DNA from 2 places in the Lysinibacillus sp. UBA5990 genome. Region 2 is predicted to be linked to the other one. Evidence: riboswitches for the same ligand, from Rfam matches in the RefSeq annotation. Region 2 holds a riboswitch; the other holds the start of a gene.
What was found. Region 2 has a riboswitch for cyclic di-AMP ahead of B3D94_RS09790 (TrkH family potassium uptake protein). Riboswitches for the same ligand answer to the same signal wherever they lie in the genome.
Positions count from the first base shown of each region.

Region 1 (8,910 bases), on a different contig from region 2:
GACAACCGTTACTTTATGACCTGTTTTCGCACATTGATGGTCCACTTTATCAATAAATTTTATCAATGGCTGTGTGATGCTACGATATGCTGAATAATAGGTTACTAGTCGAATATCTGGTTGCCATGCCTGCCATTTTTCTTCGAAGGCTTTGGCATCCGCCTGATCGAAAGCAACATAAAAGGCAATAATTTTATCAACCTTAAGTGATTTCGCATAATGAAGGGAATTTTCAACCACCTTCGTTATACCAGCTACTGGTACAATGAATACATTCCCTTCAATAGTAGCCACTTCCTCTTTACTCAATCTCAGCTGTTCTCCAACGGCTTGATAATGAAGCTTGATCCGATGAAATACAAAAATAATGATTGGTAAAAAGACAAACACTGGCCATACTTGAGGCAACTTCGTCACAAAAAACATCATCGCTACGATAAACGAAATGGCTGCACCAATTGTGTTGATCGTAAATTTTGCCATCCAGCCAGTAGGTTTTTCACGCCACCATTTTCGCATCATTCCCGTTTGCGCTAATGTAAACGGAATAAATACCCCAACAGCGTAGAGTGGAATTAAATGTTCTGTTGCCCCGTCAAATAATATGATTAAGACAATGGCTGCTAGCCCTAGCATCATAATGCCATTGGAATACCCTAGGCGATCCCCACGCATTTGGAATATTCTCGGGATAAATCCGTCTTTTGATAAATTAACAGCAAGTAGAGGAAATGCTGAATAGCCCGTATTTGCTGCAAGTACCAAAATCATCGCTGTTGTACCCTGTACTATATAATAAAAGAAATTTCGACCAACACTTGCTTCTGCTAGTTGGGAAACGACTGTCGCTTCCGAAGTGGGGGCAATTCCGTAAAAATAAGCTAAACTAACAATACCGATAAATAAAACCGCTAAAATTCCGCCCATTGCTAACAATGTTTTAGCAGCATTATTAGGGGCAGGATTTCTAAAATTAGGAATCGCATTTGAAATAGCTTCTACCCCTGTTAAAGCTGAGCTTCCTGACGCAAATGCCTTTAATAAAATAAATAAACTAATCCCTGCGACTGGTGTACCAATCTTTGGATGCAGCTCTGCCGGCACCTGACCTGTTGCAACATTATAGAGCCCCATCCCGATCAACACTAACATAACGACTACAAACAGATAGACTGGATACGCCAAAACAGAGGCGGACTCTGTTACACCACGTAAGTTCAAGATCGTTAAAAAAATCACAAAGATAATAGCAATTGGCACATTGTATGGGTGCAGACTTGGAAATGCCGATGTAATTGCGTCCGTCCCTGCTGATACACTTACCGCTACCGTTAAAATATAATCAACGAGCAATGAGCCACCTGCTACAAGACCCGCGTTCACACCTAAATTTTCCCTAGATACTACATAAGCGCCGCCCCCGTGTGGATAGGCGAATATAACCTGACGATATGATAAAGTCAGTGCCACCAATAGGACAACAACCCCTGCTGCAATCGGTAAAGAATACCAAAATGCTAATGTTCCCACAGTCATCAGGACAATTAATATTTGTTCCGGTCCATAGGCTACGGAAGACAAAGCATCGGACGATAATATTGCCAATGCCTTTGTTTTACTAAGCTTTTGTTCCCCTAACGCATCGGATCTTAATGGTTTGCCGATTACATAACGTTTAAATGAGGATTTCATCAATAAACACCTTCTAGTTTCTTAGATTGTGTTTCGCCTTCCTAAATGAGATCAAAAAACGCCTACAAGTCATCACTAAATAAGACTTGTAGACGCTCATCTGTCTGCCAAGCTCCAACTTTTCTGCTCTTAACGCTTACGAGGTTAGCTGTCGGATTCGGGCCTGAGTAGCCCTACCCTTCAAAAGAAGAGATTCACCCCAAGGATTGCTTATGCACTCCGTCTAAAATGGGTCCCCCGCGTCTAGTTTGCTTCAGCGATTTAGAAATTTGAAACTTTAATAATGATGTCATATTACGCCTGTCGATAAAAAAAGTAAAGAAGAAAATTTTTATTTTTTACAAGTGAAATACATAGACTTTTTGAAATACATTGTTAACATCCATGGTAGAAATTAATTTACCGGCGAACACCTAATTTAAAGGCATTTTACAACAAAAAAACCTTAAAAGTATGCTCTACTTTTAAGGCAACAACTATTATTAGTCTTCCATATCTTGTTCAAAGTCGACAATTTCTCCTGTAATCGAATCAACATCAACGTCATATTCATATTGGCCATTTTTTAACTCGATTTCATAGATACCATCATCTAATTTAATTTTTGTTACTGTACCCTTTGCTTTTGTTAGAGCCGCTTCAATAGCCTTTTCTTTACTTATAAGGTTAGTAGCAGTATTAGCGTTAACCCATTCATTATCATCGTCATCTTGACGCTCTTTCTTCTGCTTAAGTAATTTTCCAGTATAGGCATCTAATTTTAAATCATACTCTACTTTATCAGCATGCACCTCTACCTCATAAACAGAGCGATAGCGATTTTGATCTAGTTCAATATCTGCTACTGTCCCATCTACTACTGCTAATGCTTTCTTTTCGATTTCTTGCATGGATAGGATCTTTTTTTCTTGTGCACTTCCTGATAATAAAGTTGTCGAACCAATTGCCGCTCCAACACCAAGAGTCACCACTAATGCAGGAATCATAATTATTTTTTTCATGTTCATCTCTCCTTTGTTTTATCTGCTTTTAGCTTACCAAGCTAAGATGATAGAACTATAAGAGGAACATTAGAATTTCATGAGAAACTCGTTTAATCGTCCCATGAAACAGAAAGGACCTTTCCAGATACAGCATGAATTTGAAAAGTGGCCTCTTCATGCTCTGTTTCAATTTCAACTAAATAGTAACCGCCATCTGCCGTATCTTCAAAATCTACAGAGTCCACTTTCCCAGTTAATTGTTGCAACGCTATATCAATGGCTTGCTGTTCGGTAATAATATGGGGTTTTTCAGGCTGATTTAGTGGTTCTACATCTTTTTCAGATAACACTTCACCCGAATAGCCATCTACTGTTATATCTTTTTGCTTATGCTCCTTTTCAACACGTGCGGTATAAATGGTTTCAGTGAGCATGACGCTTTCTACATCACCATATTTTTCTTTTATCATTTTTCTTATTTGATTTTCTGTTAACAATAATTTACTTTGCCCTTTTTGCACCGTTAGATCAGAAACCTGCTGTGTTGTAGCATCAAGCATGGCTGTATATTTCAAATTCTCACGTGTAAATTGTATTTCAAATGAATTTCCACGCTTCTTTACTTCTGAAACTTGACCTTTGTAAATAGCTTCGATATGGTGTATGGCCTCCTCTTCACTGAGAGGCTCCTTTTGAAAATAGCGATTTTGAATAAACCACAGCACTCCACTACAAAGAAGGACAATCACAATAAGTATTAAAGCCCACTTTTTCATTGTTGCCCCTCCTTTGGTATACATAAGGTAAAACTTGAACCTTCTCCAACTGTACTTTCCACATCTATGGTGATGCCCAGTTGTCCAGCAAGATCATGTGCAATCGCAAGCCCTAAGCCAGAACCGCCTGTTTTACGATTACGATCCTCTGTGACGCGGTAAAAACGCTCAAACAAATGCGGAACATGCTCTGCAGGAATACCGACCCCAAAATCCTGAATCATCATTCGTACATGCTTAGTAGTTTCAGCTATGGAGATATGAACATCATCCTCACTATATTTCCTAGCATTATCAAGCAAAATAAAGAGTAACTGCTTCAAAATTTTTTCATCACTGTAGATAAATTGCGGTGCTTTTGCATCGACTATAAAAGTTCGATGATACGCCTGCTGCATTTGTGCAGCCACTTTATTTAGGAAGGGAGCCAGCTCTAGCTGTTCAATATGAATATCCATATGCTCATTATTTTTTGCTAGCTCTAACAATTGCAATACCATTTCATGCATACGAGAAGATTCATTTGCAATAGCCTGAAGTGATTCCTGCGTTACTTCACGGTTGTCAAAGCCCCGTCTTAAGAGTAACTTTGCATAGCTTTCGATAACAGTAATGGGCGTTTTTAATTCGTGAGAAGCATTTGAAACGAACTCTTGTTGCTTTTGATAGTGCTGTTCAAGCTTCTCCATCATCATATTGAACGTTCGATTAATTTTTGCTAATTCATCCCCACCTTTAGCAGGGGTGTCCATTTTTTCATATTTTCCCGTCAATGCACTTTTGCGCATTGTCGCATTTAAGCGTTCTAGAGGTAATAAAATTAGGCGACCAAGTGCCAAACTCGCTAAAAATATTGGGATAGTGGCAATAATGGACACGACAATCAAAATAGCCTTTAATAAATCCAGTGTGCTCTCTACTTCCTCCATGGATTGCTGTAAGGTGATACCCACAATTGTCCCATCTATCCAAATAGTAGGCATTGTATAGGTAATGGAAGTAACATCAGGCATGTCTAGGGTGGCCTGAACCTTCGTCTTCAAATTTTCTCCATCATAAACATAGATAGCACCACCAGCTGGCATATACGCTCTTAATACTTGCTGTAGGTTGGTTTGTGCATTCAACTGACTTAATGTTGAGCTTAAATCATTTGCTCGTGTATGAAGTTGACTATATTCCGTATTATAGGCAAATTTCTCGTACAAAAAGTAAATTCCACTATTGGTTGCCACTAAAATTACTAGCATTAACAAAGTGGTAAGTAGATGAATCTTTGTTTTAAGCTTCATGATTTATTTTCCTTTAACACATAACCTACACCTCGAACTGTTTGAATAATGGGTGTTGCATTAGCGATTTCAAGCTTTTGGCGCACATATCGAATATAGACATCCACAACATTTGTATCTCCGTAGTAATCAAAGCCCCATACAGTCTCTAATATTTGTTCCCTTGTGAGCACCTGCTTAGGATGCTTCATTAAATATAGCAATAAATCGTATTCTCTAGGAGTCAGTTGGATCTCCTTCCCATAATAAATAACTTCTCTTGTTTGCTCATTGATCGATAACTGTCCAAACGATACACCAACCTGTGTTGGACTAGCCTTTTGAGAAAACCGTAGTGCATTACGGATACGGGCCAGTAATTCTTCAATTTCAAAGGGCTTTGTCACATAATCATTAGCTCCCAAATCCAATCCCTTTACCTTATCCTCCACCTCACTTTTAGCAGTTAGCATAATAACTGGGGTTTGTGATTCTGTTGCGCGAATACGCTTTAGTACATCTATGCCACTCATTTCGGGTAACATAATATCCAGTAAGATTAAATCCCATTGCTGCTCACGATATTGCAATAAACCGTCTGCTCCTGTATGGGCCATCACCGCTTCATAGCCTTCAAATTGAAGCTCTAACTGGAGCACTCTCGCAATATTTTCTTCATCTTCTATAATTAAAATTCGATTGCTCATGTCGAATCAGTCCTTCACCTTTTCTTTTAATCGTAAACGATGCAAGCGGTGAAAGTCTAATTAGAAAATGATGAGAAATGTACATACTTATTTTTTTAAAATTTTAAGCAAAGCGCTTCCCTTTTTCTAATCCTAGCGTTAGAATACTATTATCTTATTTTCCTCTAGGAAACTTTATTTCTCAAACGATACTTTTTGAAATGAGGGAACAAATATGGTATACAAACAAGTCACAAAATCGTCTGCTGAGGCGGTTTTAGATGGAGATATAAAAGGTTGGCGACGGTTTTTACCTTTTCTTGGGCCTGCATTCATTGCAGCGGTCGCCTATATTGATCCTGGCAATTTTGCCACAAATATTACAGCTGGCTCTCAATATGGATACTTACTCCTTTGGGTAATAGCCTTTTCTAATTTAATGGCGGTACTCATCCAATCCTTATCTGCAAAGCTTGGTATTGCGACAGGAAAAAATTTACCTGAGGTGGCACGTGAACATTTTTCTAAAAAGACATCTATATTTCTTTGGATTCAGGCTGAATTAGTAATTATCGCCACCGACCTTGCTGAATTTATCGGGGCAGCATTAGGGCTTTATTTGTTATTTAATATCCCTATGCTTCCAGCAGCTATCATCACAGCGGTCGGATCATTTGCTATTCTAGAGCTTCAAAGAAGAGGATTCAGAGCCTTTGAGGCAGGCATTTCTGGCATGGTTTTAATTGTCGTATTAGCATTTGCCTTCCAAACATTTTTAGCTCAGCCAGAATGGGGCGAAGTAGCGTTTGGTATGTTCACACCTCAGTTTGAAGGGGTGGACTCATTACTATTAGCAACAGGTATTTTAGGTGCGACAGTCATGCCCCATGCTATTTACTTACATTCTTCTTTAACACAAAGTCGCATCATCGGTCGTAATGAAGAAGAAAAAAGACGAATCTTCCGTTTTGAATTTATTGATATTATCATCGCTATGATCATTGCTGGAGCCATCAATATGAGTATGCTCATTATTGCGGCAGCAGTTTTTCACACACAAGGGATTGTAGTAGAGGATTTAGATGTTGCCTATAACGGTTTAAAGGATGCTCTCGGCCCAATGGCCGCCGTATCCTTTGGTCTTGGTTTACTAATTGCTGGGCTAGCTAGCTCCTCTGTAGGGACATTAGCAGGTGACGTAGTGATGCAAGGCTTCATTCAACGAAAAATACCACTTTATTTACGGAGAGCCATTACGATGGTGCCTCCGTTAGCAATTATTGCATCCGGTGTAAATGCAACCCATGCGCTTGTTCTTAGTCAGGTTGTGTTATCTTTCGGTATTGCATTCGCCCTCGTCCCTCTCGTTATGTTTACAAGCAAACGAGACATTATGGGCGGTTTAGTGAACCACCGTATTACTACTATTTTAGGCTGGTTTGTAGTTGTAATTGTTGTGGCATTAAATATTTACTTACTAGGTGAAACAATATTTGGATGAAGTAGTGAATTAATACTAAAATTTAAATTAAGAGCATCATCAGCAAAAGGCATCGAGAAGAAAAATCTCGATGCCTTTTTGTTGATAATAATACCATTGAATATTACATGGTCCGGTTCACCCAAAAGGAAAACCATAAATAGACACATCTTGTGGGACAGCTAAAGCAGTGCAGAATTTACAGTTGATAATTCAGCAACAATGGTTGGAATTCTTAATTTCCTCGTTGAAATCACCTTAAAATAAATATAAGATTAATAAAACAAATATTTACTATTTTGTCATTTTTAATACAGGAGGTTTTTAATGCAATTTTATATACCTATAATTATTATGATTGTATTAATAGTTTTACAATGCCATAATGGCAAAAAAGGAAATCTGTTTTTAACTATTTTATTGGCCATTTCCTTTTCTATTTTAATTAAATTTCTATTATGGGAATCAAATTACTTATTTTTATTGCTCTACGTTAATTTTTTTCTATATTTAATAAGTTTAGTTACCTATTTTACAAGATCGACTATGTGAGTGTAACAACCGAGTAGCTTACTATCAAATTGCTATAATCATCATTCGATATCAACAAAACTTATGAGTACCTGGCCCTTTCATTAAACATCGACCTTCTCAATATTGCGGATAGCTAGGTAGGCAATACTAATACCTATGATTGCTAACGAGATTGGAATAATAATGATGTCATTCAATGTGAAGTTACCTGTATTGGATGAAGTCAATGATACGATTAGAATAGAAGAAATAATTGTTGCTGGAATAGAGTATTTTCTCATTCCGAAATATAATGGAATTAATGCCATCCCTGAGGCAGCAATTGCATTCATGAGTACAGATGGTATATGTTGCATGATTAAAGTATTAGATAAAACATCAGGAATTAAATCAAATTTATCGCTTACGATGCAAAAGATGGTTGTAATCAAGACATTTGAAACGATGATTGCACTAAAGGTAAAAAGCATGACAATCGCAAGCTTAGCAGCGATTAATTTCTTTCGGCTTACAGGATACATAAAGGCCAATGTGATTGTTTTAAACTTATATTCTCCGATAATCAGTTTAGCTATTAATGTAGCTGCAAAAATAATAAATACGGCTCTGACAAATGAATCGATGACACTTAAAGCCATTTCATAATTTGCAATATCAACTTCCCCTTCTACTTTAGAAATAAATAAAATCATAAACATAAATCCTAAAATAATAAAGTTAGCAAACATAGCACTTTTAAAATAGGAGCCTAAATGATATTTTTTCATTTCCAAACGCATTAAATTAAGCATGAACAATCCCTCCATTTATTAGCTTAAGGAAGTAATCCTCTAATGTGCTAGTTTTTTTGCTAATCTCCTCTATTTCAATATCATGTTCAATCAATGTTTTTGTTAGAACCTTTTGGGATACTGTCAAATCATAAATTCGTATAGAATTGTCATCCATCAGTTTGAAATTAGCCATTTTCAATTCACTTTCTAAAATAAAGGCTGCCTTCTTACCATCGTTTACGATCACTTCAATAAAGTCGGCTTGATTACGATTAATCGTATCCATCGTTACTTCAGTAATGAGCCTACCTTCCTTGATGACACCTATCGTATCGGCCAATTGTTCAATTTCCCCTAATATATGACTAGAGATAATGATCGTAATGCCATACTCCGTACAGAGCATTTTAAAAAGCTCTCTCAACTCTTTAATCCCAATGGGATCTAGTCCATTAATTGGCTCATCTAAAATTAGGAGCTCTGGCTTTGTAATAATAGCGCGTGCAATACCTAGTCTCTGTTTCATCCCTAGTGAGAAATCTTTTACCCGTTTCTCCTCTGCATTTGTTAATTTTACAAGGTTAAGTACATGGGCAATTTCCTGCTTATTGTAATAGCCCATATATTCGCAATGCAGTTCTAAGGTTTCCCTAGCCGTTAATTTTTCATAGAAAATAGGATATTCAATAATCGTTCCCATTCTTTTTAATATTTC
Region 1 covers NZ_DJAY01000010.1:8,801-17,710, reverse strand. The annotation lists gene B3D94_RS06775 (APC family permease) at 1-1,692, opposite strand, end outside; cyclic di-AMP (ydaO/yuaA leader) riboswitch at 1,812-1,961, opposite strand; gene B3D94_RS06770 (PepSY domain-containing protein) at 2,175-2,693, opposite strand; gene B3D94_RS06765 (PepSY domain-containing protein) at 2,786-3,451, opposite strand; gene B3D94_RS06760 (HAMP domain-containing sensor histidine kinase) at 3,448-4,743, opposite strand; gene B3D94_RS06755 (response regulator transcription factor) at 4,740-5,429, opposite strand; gene B3D94_RS06750 (Nramp family divalent metal transporter) at 5,644-6,909, shown strand; gene B3D94_RS06745 (ABC transporter permease) at 7,524-8,213, opposite strand; gene B3D94_RS06740 (ABC transporter ATP-binding protein) at 8,206-8,910, opposite strand, start outside.
Region 1: linked by a shared signal. The riboswitch ahead of B3D94_RS06775 (APC family permease) and the one ahead of B3D94_RS09790 (TrkH family potassium uptake protein) in region 2 are both predicted to bind cyclic di-AMP.

Region 2 (8,910 bases):
GCTTTTACTTCAATCCCGTTCATAGCAACACCTGCAATAAATGGTGTTTCAATGACTTTTGGGTTAACAGACATTTGTACAGCTTCTAATACATCACGCCCCGCTAAATCAATTGCCGCACAACGTTCAAATGTTAACTCGATATTTGCACGATGGGCTGCGATTAACGCATTGACAACACGGTCTACATTACCACCCGCTAAATAGTGACTCTCAAGCTGATTAATCGTTACAGGTAAACCTGCTTTATGTGCTTTAATCAACGGATTTACAATTCGAGACGGAATTACACGACGTAAACGCATCCCAATTAGTGTGAAAATGCTAACACGGACACCTGCAGCCAGTGCAGAAATCCATAGCGCTACTGGTACAAAGGTAAAGAATACCGCTAGTACAATGAATAAAATAACCAATCCAGCTATAGGACCAATTAATGCTAAATCAAAACCCATTTTCTATTCCTCCATCTCTTTTTCTGTTTGTCTCACGACAATACGTGAGCCTTCAACTTTAATAATTTCTACATGTTTATTTGCATCGACATAGCCGCCCTCTGATACAACATCAATGCGTTCACTGCCAAGAACCATTGTACCCGATGGACGTAATGGAGTAAGTGTAGTCCCTACTTTTCCTAACAATTCTGTGCGATTGACGTTGGATACATAGCCCTCTTCTGTCGTAGTTGCATCCATTAACACCAGCCTGTTTAAGACATGCAGTTTTTTCCCGAAAAATTTCATCAGAATCACCATTCCTATAATCGCTATTACAAGCGCAATGAGAATTGCTACTATCATTTGCATAATATTTGCACCTGCCAGTAATAAACTTAGTATTATGAGCACACCACCTAAAATACCGACAATTCCACCAGGAACAAAAAACTCTGCAACTACAAGTGCTAAACCAATAATAAATAACAATAAGGATTCATAGCCAGCAAAGCCCGCAACCATGTGTCCAAAGAAAAATAATCCAAGTGCTGATAATCCCATTGTACCTGGAACTCCAAATCCTGGCGAATAGAGTTCCATAACAAGACCTAGACTTGCAATGGATAATAAAATTGGAACAATGATTGGATTTGTAATAAAACGAGCCAATTTCTCAGAGAATGTTGGTTCGATTGGAACGACATCACTCTCTTGTAAGTCTATTTTCTCTAAAAGTTCCTGAAAATTTTTCACGGTACCCTCTGAGTATTCGACTTTTAATGCCTCCGATGCTGAAAGCGTTAATAGATTTTTTCCTTCCGCACGGTACTCCGGCAATTCATAACTCGAATCAGCCATTGCTAAAGCATACTTAGGATCTCGACCTGACGTTTCCGCTGCTGCCGACATTTGAGCAAGCCATGCACTATTTGCTTTCAAATCAGCTGCATTACCAGCTGAATCAATGACAGCTGCTGCACCAATTGTTCCATTGGGCACCATGTAGATTTCATCCGCATGTAAGGCTAAAAAAGCACCTGCTGAATGGGCATCCTTATTAATAAAAGCAATCGTACGTATATCCGTTGCATCCATAAGCATGGCGATATCACTTGCTGCATTCACAAATCCGCCAGGCGTATGTATATCTAAAATAATCGCTTTCGCATTGTTTTCTTTAGCCTCATTAAAAGCTCGTTCTAAAAATGCGTGAAGCCCTCGCTCTACTTCATTATGAATAGGAACGTGGTAAACCTTACTGCTTGCAAAAGCCGAAGTTAATGGAAACGCTAACAAAAAAGTCATCCATATCACTAGAAAGTAACTAAGGATTCTCCGTTTTCGCACCTTTTTCCCTCCCTTCTAACATGCCTCTCCTCTGTATATACGGTCGAACATGTAAAAAGTTTCACAAATCTAAAAAATTATTTCGACTATAAGTACATGTTGCTTATATTACTTAGTATTACACAAAAAAGCCGAATGAATCTATATGATATCCATCCGGCTTTCTCATATGTACGTAAAATGAGCAATGTAAAATACCTGAAATTAATTACAGCTGTAATTAATTTCAGGTATATCTTTGTCTGCTCAGTGAATCATACGATTGCGTGTTATGAACGTAGGGATTTTTAATGGGAAATTAAATTACCACTTACGTTTACGTGCAGCTTCTGATTTCTTTTTACGTTTTACGCTAGGTTTTTCGTAGAACTCGCGCTTTCTAACTTCTTGAATTGTACCACTTTTTGATACAGTACGTTTGAAGCGGCGAAGAGCATCTTCAAGCGATTCGTTTTTGCGAACGACAGTTTTTGACATCTCTCTTTCCCTCCCTCCGAACACACGTCAATACACAATTAGGCAAATCACCTTCTGTTGTGTACTAAAAAATTATATCGTATTGTCTAATAATGGTCAATAGAAAGTGTACGAAAATATCAAGTGAATTTTTGGTTTTATTTCTAATTGGAATTAGATGATCAAATTTTGCTCACAATAAAAAAATAATTGCATTTTTCACATTCAATTTAATACTGGCCAAATCTCAAACATTGAGAACGGAGGACCCAAAATATTGGGGTTAATTCTGCAAATGCAGAAAGGATGAAAACTCTTTCGCCATCCTACCCGTCAGCTAACTTCGTCGGCTAAAGCGAAGGAGGTCCTATTCGACCACCATTATAGCATATTTTCTCCTATCCTTTTACATGCTTTTTTAGTTGGTCTTTTTTTATACATTTTTAAAATCAAGTTATTTTACATCTTATAGAGGAGAACAAGATGAACACTTTTAGAAACACATTAAATCCTCCAAAAATTCTTGTACTTGGCTTTGCACTTATTATTATCATAGGAACTTTTCTTTTAACGATACCTCTTTCAACAGAAGATGGAAAAGGACTTTCGTTTTTAAATGCATTATTCACCGCTACATCAGCAACTTGTGTAACGGGATTAATTGTTGTCGATACAGGTGATACATTTTCAGTTTTCGGAGAAGTAGTCATTTTATTCTTAATCCAAATTGGTGGTTTAGGATTCATGACATTTGCAACATTGTTATTTTTATTACTTGGGAAAAAAATATCTTTAAAAGAAAGACTTTTGCTTAAGGAAGCATTTAATAATATTTCCATTGCTGGCCTTGTTAAATTAGTAAAGAGAATACTGCTCTTTACAGCATTGATTGAAATGATTGGTGGTCTTATTTTATCTATTCGTTTTTCTTTTGATATGCCTATAGGAAAAGCTGTTTATTTCGGTTTTTTCCATGCAATTTCCAATTTCAATAACGCAGGTTTTGATTTAATGGGCGGATTTAACGGAATGACAGCTTATGTAGATGACCCATTCGTTGTTTTAACAATTTGCGTTCTCATTACATTTGGAGGCTTGGGATTTATTGTCATGAATGAACTATATGAATATCGAGTTACTAAAAGACTTTCCGTCCATACAAAAATTGTTTTAGCGTCTACATTTATTTTAACGGTTAGCGCTACCATTTTGATATTGATGTTTGAATTTAGAAATGATGAAACACTCGGTCCTTTAACTGAATGGGGCAAAGTATTAGGCTCTTTTTACCAAGCTGTTACACCAAGAACAGCAGGTTCCAATACACTGGCTATTGGTGACTTAACACATTCTACATTATTTTTAATAATTCTCTTAATGTTTATTGGAGCTGGACCTGGCTCCACTGCAGGTGGTATAAAAATAACAACTTTCGCAGTATTAGTTGCTACGATGTGGTCACAAATCAGGGGGAAAGAAGACGTTATTTTATTTAAACGTAGAATTGTCACTGAAACTATCTTAAAGGCTTTGACTGTCACAATGTGTGGAGTACTTATCGTTGTTGTTGTGACAATCATTCTAAGCATTACTGAAGAACGCCATAGTTTCATGATGTATTTATTTGAAGCAACCTCTGCATTTGGTACTGTCGGTCTTTCGATGGGGTTGACACCTGAGTTATCCCCCACTGGTAGACTTCTCATTATTTTAACAATGTTTGCCGGAAGACTAGGTCCATTAACCATTGCTTTCGCTATTACAAAACGTCGAAAAACAGAAGCCTTTCGACATCCTAAAGGCAATATTATGATTGGATAACAAAATTAGAGGAGTGTGTTATAGCTATGGCGATTAAACAATATGCTGTTATTGGCCTAGGAAGATTCGGAACAAGTGTTGCTCGTAGACTACATGAAGCTGGACAAGAAATTTTAGGAATTGATATTAACGAAGAAAGAGTGGAGGATGCAGAGCCCTATGTTACCCACGCTGTAGTAGCTGATACAACTGAAGAAAAGGCCTTAACCTCTATTGGTATTGGAAATTTTGATTGCGTTATAGTGGCTATAGGTAACGATATGCAGTCAAGTATTTTAACGGTATCTTTATTAAAAGAACTAGGGATAAAAAAAGTTATTGCTAAGGCCCTCGGTAAAAGACATGGTCAAGTTTTGGATAAAGTAGGAGCTGATTGGATTATTTATCCTGAGCGAGATATGGGAGAGCGCGTGGCGAATCAGCTATTGTCTCCGAATATGCTGAATTATATCGAATTGTCTAAGGAATATAGTATAGAAGAAATTATGATCCCTTCAAAAATGGCTGGGCAAAATCTGCGAGATTTAGATTTGCGTGCGAAATATAACGTTAGTGTTATTGCCATTGTTCGAGAAGGAGAAATCATTATTTCCCCTTCCCCTGAGCAAAACATGGAACAGGAAGATATTTTAGTGATGATTGGCCATCGAAAAGAACTCGCTTTTTTTTCAAACATACAATAACACAAAAAGGCTGTTTCAAGACCCCTTGATACAGCCAGCCACTTTTTCTTAGAAGATCTTCTGTTGATCTCTATCGTCTTTTAAAATTTCTACCGCCTCTCTAAAACGTTGAGAATGGACAATTTCACGTTCCCGTAAAAACTTCAAACTGTCATTTAAATCGGTATCATCAGATAAATCAATAATCCATTGATAGGTGGCACGTGCTTTTTCCTCTGCCGCAATATCTTCATATAAATCAGCTATTGGGTCCCCTTTTGCCTGAATATAAGTTGCTGTAAATGGCACACCAGAAGCATTTTGATAAAATAAAGCTCTATCATGATTTACGTAATGGTCCCCTAATCCCGCTTCTTTTAGCATTTCTGGCGTAGCATCTTTTGTAAGCTTGTAAATCATCGTAGCAATCATTTCTAAATGTGAAAATTCCTCTGTCGCTATATCTGTTAATAAACCAACCACTTTGTCTGGAATCGTATAGCGTTGATTCATATAACGAAGTGCTGCTGCTAATTCCCCATCAGCACCCCCATATTGCTCAATTAAAAATTTAGCAAGCATAGGGTTACAAGTACTAACCTTTACTGGGTATTGAAGTTTTTTTTCATAATACCACAAGAATAAATTCCTCCTAATTATATGTTATACTTGCCACGGCCATGGGGTATCAACCCAATTAAAAGGATAATCTGAATAACTTCTTCCAAAATTCATTAATGGACCAAATTTTTGTTCAAAGTTTACTTTAAGCTTCATACTTTTTTCAGTGTTTTCATTAAATTGTTGAATGGCAGCATAATCATGTGGATGTGTGTCTAAATAGAGATTTAACTCAACGATGACGAAATCAATTGCCTGTATTTCTTCAAGTAAGGTATAAAATTCGGGCGGCATCTTTTTAGTCATGCTTCATCCCTCCTTTTAATTGGAAATGGATAGGGACTAAATAATTGTGGCCATAGTGTTCCTGCCATAAGTGCCTCTCTTGGGGTTTGGAATTGGGGAAGTCCAGGTGGTTGAAAACCCATATATAATTGTGGTGGCGTAGCATAATACTTTACTTCGATGGGCTTGCAGGGATCAAAGGGACTAATATAGGGCTTCCAATACTTATACTGCGTAAACATAACATCCTCCTTTCTATATTCAAAATCATCAGTGGAGTATATGTGATGGTAGTAGGTATTATTCTAAATGCAAAAAAAGCCACTAGCTTCTTACAGAGCTAGCGGCTTATATATATCCTAAAAGAAATAATTAATAATTAGAATCTGCTATTAAACCATTCATGATGGCTACGCCAGAGCTTGCACCAATACGAGTTGCTCCTGCTTCCACCATGCTTTTCATATCCTCTAAGCTACGAACACCGCCTGAGGCTTTAACACCAAGATCAGGACCTACTGTTTTACGCATTAGGGCAATATCTGCTGCCGTTGCGCCACCAGTTGAAAAACCAGTAGATGTTTTGACATAATCAGCACCAGCTGCAACAGCAAGCTCACATGCTTTTACTTTTTCTTCATCTGTTAATAAACATGATTCAATGATGACTTTTACAAGTGCGCTACCTTTAGCTGCTTCCACAACTGCAGCAATGTCTGCTTGTACAAGGTCATAATTTTTATCTTTCAATGCACCAATATTAATGACCATATCTACCTCATTTGCACCGTTCGCAATTGCATCTTTTACTTCAAATGCTTTCACAGCTGGTGTATTGGCACCAAGAGGAAATCCAATAACCGTACAAACCAACACCTCTGAACCTTGTAATAATTCGCTACTCTGTTTTACCCAAGTAGGATTCACACATACAGAGGCAAAATTAAATTGCTTCGCTTCTGCACATAGTTTTTCAATTTGTTCCTTTGTTGCCTCAGCCTTTAATAATGTATGATCAATCATACGCGCAAAATTTTGTTCCATTTTTTAACGCTCCTTCTTTAATCAAGATGTACGTACCTCTTCGAATCATACCATTTTTTCACGTTGGCGTCTAATTTCTTTCTATTGAAATGATTGTTGGCGTTGTTCTTGTGAAATTAGCTTTTTGTTAATAGATACATGAAGTTCAATTCAAGTAATTGTGTCCTTGAACAACTTTCATTTCCGTATAGTTTACCCACTAGGAAAACAATTAGTCCACTAAAAAAGAGGACAAAAACATTCACAAAAAAATCTTTAAAGTATTGATTTTAAAAGGATTATGTTATCATAAATCACGTATCTAAAATAAGTACACTACAAAGTAATTTAAATGTGAAGAAACACAAGGTAATGTGAAGTTGAAAGGATGATATAAATTATGAGTAACGAGCGATCAAAAATCGTGAGTTTCCATACTCTAGGTTGTAAAGTTAACCACTACGAAACAGAAGCCATTTGGCAACTATTTAAAGATGAAGGCTATGATCGCACTGAATTTGATCAACAAGCGGACGTTTATGTCATTAATACATGTACAGTTACTAATACTGGAGATAAGAAGTCACGTCAGGTGATTCGTCGAGCAATTCGTCAAAACCCAGATGCAGTTATATGTGTAACAGGTTGCTACGCACAAACTTCGCCAGCAGAAATTATGGCGATTCCTGGGGTCGATATTGTTGTTGGTACGCAGGACCGCACAAAATTACTTGGTTATATTGACCAATATCGTGCTGAGCGTCAGCCAATTAATGCTGTACGTAATATTATGAAAAATCGTGTGTATGAGGAATTAGATGTACCAGCTTTTACAGACCGCACTCGTGCTTCCTTAAAAATACAGGAGGGCTGTAATAACTTCTGTACGTTTTGTATAATTCCATGGGCACGCGGATTAATGCGTTCTCGTGATCCACAAGAAGTATTACATCAAGCACAACAGTTAGTAGATGCAGGCTATCTTGAAATAGTATTGACAGGTATTCACACTGGTGGCTATGGTCAGGATTTAAAGGATTATAATCTTGCCCAATTATTACGTGATTTAGAAGCCAATGTAAAAGGACTAAAACGTCTCCGCATTTCGTCCATTGAGGCTAGCCAATTGACTGATGAAGTAATTGACGTATTACGTGAATCTAAAATTGTCGTGAATCACTTACACATTCCAATTCAATCTGGATCGGATACTGTGTTAAAACGTATGCGTCGTAAATATACAATGGAATTTTTCGGCGAACGTTTAACGAAATTACATGAAGCTTTACCTGATTTAGCTGTTACATCTGATGTAATTGTCGGTTTCCCTGGTGAGACAGAAGAAGAATTTATGGATACGTACAATTTTATTCGCGATCATAAGTTCTCTGAACTACATGTTTTCCCATTCTCTCCACGTACAGGAACTCCTGCTGCACGTATGGAAGATCAAATTGATGAAGACATTAAAAATGAGCGTGTACACCGACTCATCTCCCTAAATGATCAACTAGCAAAAGAATATGCTTCTCGCTTTGAAGATCAGGTGTTAGAAGTTATTCCTGAAGAGTTTGTACATGATGGCAGTGAAGAGGAAGGCCTTTTAACGGGGTATACAGATAATTACTTAAAAGTAGTGTTTGAGGGTCCTGAAAGTCTCATCGGACAGCTTGTAAAGGTGAAAATTACACAAGCAGGCTACCCACATTCACAAGGACAATTTGTACGTGTTTTAGAGACAGTTAAATAATAAAAAATAAATGGGTTGCCTGGTAATATAGGCAACCCCTTTTATTGGTTGATTTGAATTTTTAAGTTAACTAGAAATTATTATTAAGGACTAGTAGGAGGCGTGAGCCCGAAAAGTACTGGTGTTATAACACTACTTCCAACGCCTAAACGGATTTGTTGAACTTGCAATACTTTTACAGTTAAATCTAATACAATTTTTTCACGTAATGTGCTAAATGTCCCTTCAGGTGCTGCCATCCTTGGTGAAAAATCAAGTTCAAAGAAGTTTGCTGCTACTAATTCACCATATGGTTGCTCATTGTATTTAACGAGATTTTGGAAGAATGCCTTATCTAGGCGAGCATCCATTTGGGTAACTTCATTAAGGAAGTTCGCTTCCGCAAACTCAGAAATTCCTAAGATTGGTGTAGAGCCTCCAATCGTTTGTGGGAAAGTAAGATCTGTAAATCCAGAAAACGGAACATCAGCAATTCTATCTCGAAGTGCCCCATTACATGCGGATG
Region 2 covers NZ_DJAY01000011.1:467,437-476,346, reverse strand. The annotation lists gene floA (flotillin-like protein FloA) at 1-455, opposite strand, end outside; gene B3D94_RS09800 (NfeD family protein) at 459-1,787, opposite strand; gene rpsU (30S ribosomal protein S21) at 2,091-2,264, opposite strand; cyclic di-AMP (ydaO/yuaA leader) riboswitch at 2,472-2,610, shown strand; gene B3D94_RS09790 (TrkH family potassium uptake protein) at 2,727-4,064, shown strand; gene B3D94_RS09785 (potassium channel family protein) at 4,091-4,747, shown strand; gene B3D94_RS09780 (manganese catalase family protein) at 4,796-5,365, opposite strand; gene B3D94_RS09775 (spore coat protein CotJB) at 5,390-5,653, opposite strand; gene B3D94_RS09770 (spore coat associated protein CotJA) at 5,650-5,874, opposite strand; gene deoC (deoxyribose-phosphate aldolase) at 6,005-6,676, opposite strand; gene mtaB (tRNA (N(6)-L-threonylcarbamoyladenosine(37)-C(2))-methylthiotransferase MtaB) at 7,056-8,405, shown strand; gene B3D94_RS09755 (CsxC family protein) at 8,489-8,910, opposite strand, start outside.